DNA from 2 places in the Streptomyces sp. NPDC059092 genome. Region 1 is predicted to be linked to the other one. Evidence: predicted binding sites of a transcription regulator. Region 1 holds the regulator's gene; the other holds the start of a gene.
The links. Region 1 encodes HspR, which represses chaperone genes until heat shock. Its sites were predicted from a motif close to TTGAGNNNNNNNNNCTCAA; they were not measured.
Positions count from the first base shown of each region.

Region 2: the regulator HspR is predicted to act here: its motif matches at 1,128-1,146, upstream of lon (endopeptidase La).

Region 1 covers NZ_JBHZEJ010000012.1:69,440-71,638, forward strand. The annotation lists gene dnaJ (molecular chaperone DnaJ) at 1-1,106, shown strand, start outside; gene ACFXPL_RS10325 (heat shock protein transcriptional repressor HspR) at 1,111-1,590, shown strand; gene ACFXPL_RS10330 (LuxR C-terminal-related transcriptional regulator) at 1,745-2,199, opposite strand, start outside.
Region 2 covers NZ_JBHZEJ010000048.1:22,388-24,586, forward strand. The annotation lists gene ACFXPL_RS24870 (TnsA-like heteromeric transposase endonuclease subunit) at 1-968, opposite strand, end outside; gene lon (endopeptidase La) at 1,236-2,199, shown strand, end outside.

The sequences.
Region 1 (2,199 bases):
AGCTCGCCCGCGAGTTCCACCCGGACGCCAACAAGGGCGACGCCAAGGCGGAGGAGCGCTTCAAGGAGATCTCCGAGGCGAACGACGTCCTCGGTGACCCCAAGCGGCGCAAGGAGTACGACGAGGCGCGCTCGCTCTTCGGCAACGGCGGATTCCGCCCGGGGCCCGGCGCGGGCGGCAACGGCTCGTTCAACTTCGACCTCGGTGACCTCTTCGGCGGCGGCCAGGGCGGCACGCAGGGCGGCCCCGCCGGGGCCGGCGGGGCCGGCGGCTTCGGCGGCGGGCTCGGGGACGTCTTCGGCGGGCTGTTCAACCGCGGCGGCCCCGGCACCCGTACGCAGCCGCGCCGCGGCCAGGACATCGACACCGAAGTGACGCTCAGCTTCACGGAGGCCGTCGACGGGGCCACGGTCCCGCTGCGGATGTCCAGCCAGGCGCCCTGCAAGGCGTGTTCGGGCACCGGCGACAAGAACGGCTCACCACGGGTCTGCCCGACCTGTGTGGGCACCGGGCAGGTGTCGCGCGGCTCGGGCGGCGGGTTCTCGCTGACCGACCCGTGCGTGGACTGCAAGGGGCGCGGGCTGATCGCCCAGGACCCGTGCGACGTGTGCAAGGGCAGCGGGCGTGCCAGGTCCTCGCGGACCATGCAGGTCCGGATCCCGACGGGCGTCAGCGACGGCCAGCGGATCAGGCTGCGCGGCAAGGGCGCTCCCGGCGAGCGCGGCGGCCCGAGCGGCGACCTGTACGTCGTCGTCCATGTCGACGCGCACCCGGTCTTCGGCCGCAGGGACGACAACCTCACCATCACCGTGCCCGTCACCTTCACGGAGGCGGCGCTCGGCGGCGAGGTGCGGGTGCCCACGCTGGGTGGCCCGCCGGTCACGCTGAAACTGCCCCCGGGCACCCCCAACGGCCGTACGATGCGGGCCCGTGGCAAGGGCGCCGTCCGCAAGGACGGCACCCGCGGCGACCTGCTGGTCACCGTCGAGGTGGTCGTGCCCAAGGACCTCGGCGGCCAGGCGCGCGACGCGCTGGAGGCGTACCGGAAGGCGACCGTGGACGAGAACCCGCGGGCGGAGCTGTTCCAGGCGGCGAAGGGAGCTTGACCCGATGGACAGGGACGGGCGGCGGCGGCCGTCCTCATCGTTCGGCAGGGCGGCGTACACGCTGACCGAGGAGACGCCGGTGTACGTCATCTCGGTGGCGGCCCAGCTCTCCGGGCTGCACCCGCAGACGCTCAGGCAGTACGACCGTCTCGGTCTGGTCTCCCCGGACCGTACGGCGGGCCGCGGGCGCCGCTACTCGGCCCGTGACATCGAACTGCTCCGGCAGGTGCAGCAGCTCTCGCAGGACGAGGGCATCAACCTGGCCGGGATCAAGCGCATCATCGAACTGGAGAACCAGGTCGCCGCGCTCCAGGCCAGGGTCGCCGAGCTGTCGTCCGCGGTGGACGGCGCGGCGGCGGCGATGCGGCAGCGCGAGGCGCAGGTGCACGCCTCGTACCGCCGGGACCTGGTGCCGTACCAGGACGTGCAGCAGACGAGCGCGCTGGTGGTCTGGCGCCCGAAGCCCACGCGCCCGACGGACTGACCTCGTTCACGGTCGCCGACCCACGGACCGACCTCGTTCACGGTCGCCGAACCCGTTCACCGTCGCCGACCACTTCCACCGTCGCAGGACGCCCGGCGGGGATCTCCCCGCCGGGCGTTCCCGTGTGCGGGGCGTCCGGCCGTCCTGGGCGCGGTCAGCCCAGCTTGCGTTCCTCGGCGGCGGCCTCGGACCCCCACCACACCCCGAGCGAGAACAGCGTGTCCACACCGACGACCTCGTACAGCTTGTTCAGGTCGGTGTTGACGGTGCGCAGGCTGACGTCCAGCTCGCTGGCGATCTGCTTGAGGGTGCGGCCCTCACGGAGCTTGTTGAGGATGCGCCGGGAGCGCCCCGTCGTGACGATGCCCTCCCGCGACCGGAAACGGCCGCCCATCCAGGGCTCGGCACGCTCCCATTGCTGCTCGAAGAGGTGGTGGAGGAAAGCCACCATGCCGGGGTGCGTCACTTTGAACGCGGTCATTCTGTTCGGCTCGTCCCGGTGGTCGGAAATGATGGCGAATCTTCTGTCCACGAGGATCATTCGCTCGAAATCGGAGGCGAGGGTACGTATCTCCGCGCCGTGCGCGGACATGGTGGTGGCCCACTCCT
Region 2 (2,199 bases), on a different contig from region 1:
GACGGCTCCACCGCGGGCAGCGGCTCCGTGCCGATGACGGCGAAGTCCGGCGCCGCCATCAGATGCGACGCCAGCACCACCGATTCCGCCCCCGTCGCAGAGTGCAGCCGCACCGACGTGCCGGCGAGCGCCACCACCTGGTGATCCTCGTCGTCGTAGGCGACCCAGTCGCCAGGCCCCAACACCGGCTTGCCCGGCCCGGCCGTCACCGCCGCACCCCCGCTGACACCAGCGAGAGGGCATGCAGTGGCACCGACACATCCGCTGTCAGCTCTTGCGACCACAGCAGGTGGAACAGCACCGGCAGCACCCTGATCGGGTCCCCCACCGAGGAGGCCCCGCCCATCAGCGGCTGTGGCTCGGAGTACGCCGCCAGCAGCTCGGAGGCCACCGGTTCCGGCCGGTGCCCGGGGGTGGCGGTAGCCCGCCAGCCAGCGCACATTGCGCACCGCGATCGCGTCTGGCGCCCCCACCAGCCGGAACTCCCACCCCACCTGAGCGCAGGCTGTCTGCGTCGCCTCGAACTTCGCCACATCCCGTGGCTTGCGCCGATCTGCCGGGCGGCAGTCGACCGCCACCGCCGTGCCGTCGTCACGGCGCGCGAAGTGGTCCGGCGCATGCGAGACGCTCTTGCCCGCATCCGACCGCCAGAACAGCCAGAACGGCTGAGACGAGATCCCCACCACCGACGGGTCGAAGTCCAGGAGCATCACGTGGTCGCGCTCCAGCCAGGACTCGTACCCGATGTGCCCGCCCACCGTGGACGACCACCAATGGCCCGGCAGGTGCCGCTGACCCTTGTACGACTTGAACGCGCGTACCGGTGCGACGTCCTCGAACCGGAATGCCCAGGCATCCACCAGCGGGCGACGGAACTCAGACCCGTCCCGGTCGGCGTACGCGACTTCGAACCCCTTCGCCGGCGGCCCGGAGACACCGCCCGGCCGTACCACTAACGAACCTGCCACGCCTCTCTAACCCGAGCCCGCGACGAAAGGTCACTCTGCAAGACGAAAGGCCAGACGAAGGATGAAGCTGCAAAACGAAGAGATCCACGTCAAAGGACACCGAGGGAACGATCGCTCAGAGCGAACAAGGCCAGGGGAACAATCCCGGGCTCATAAGCATTGAGTCCACATAGCTCAACTTGCTTGACGTCGCTGATCGCTCGGCGCGCGAGCGCCCCGAACCGCTTCAGCCGCTTACCTGCCTTGTTCCACCGCGAAGGGGAGACCATGGCTTCCACGTCCACACCGCTCACACTTCCCGTACTGCCGCTCGACGACGAGGTCGTGCTGCCCGGCATGGTCGTGCCGCTCGATCTGTCCGACGCCGAGGTCCGTGCCGCCGTGGAGGCCGCGCAAGCGGCCGTCCGGGACGGTGGCGGAGGCGGCGGCGCGGGTGACGGGGGCGGCGGCAAGCCCCGGGTGCTGCTCGTGCCGCGTATCGACGGGAGCTACGCCGGGACCGGCGTGCTCGGGACCGTCGAGCAGGTCGGCCGGCTCTCCGACGGGGACCCCGGCGCGCTGATCCGCGGCCGGGGCCGGGTGCGGATCGGGGCCGGTACGAGCGGACCCGGCGCCGCCCTCTGGGTGGAGGGGACCGCTGTCGACGAGAGCGCGCCCGAGCCGCTGCCCGGCGCCGTGGCCGAGCTGGTCACCGAGTACAAGGCACTGGCCACCGACTGGCTCAAGAAGCGCGGCGCCTGGCAGGTCGTCGACCGCGTCCAGCAGATCGAGGACGTGTCGACGCTCGCCGACAACTCCGGCTACTCGCCGTTCCTCTCCACCGCCCAGAAGGTCGCCCTGCTGGAGACCACCGACCCGGTCGCCCGGCTGAAGCTCGCCACCCAGCAGCTCCGTGAACACCTCGCCGAGCAGGACGTCGCCGAGTCCATCGCCAAGGACGTCCAGGAAGGCGTCGACAAGCAGCAGCGCGAATTCCTGCTGCGGCGCCAGCTCGACGCCGTACGCAAGGAGCTGCGCGGCCTGAACGGAGAGGACGGCGAGGACGAGTCCGACGACTACCGGACGCGCGTCGAGGCCGCCGACCTCCCCGAGAAGGTGCGGGAGGCCGCGCTCAAGGAGGTCGACAAGCTGGAGCGCTCCTCCGACCAGAGCCCCGAGGGCTCCTGGATCCGCACCTGGCTCGACACCGTGCTGGAACTGCCGTGGAACGAGCGCACCGAGGACAGTTACG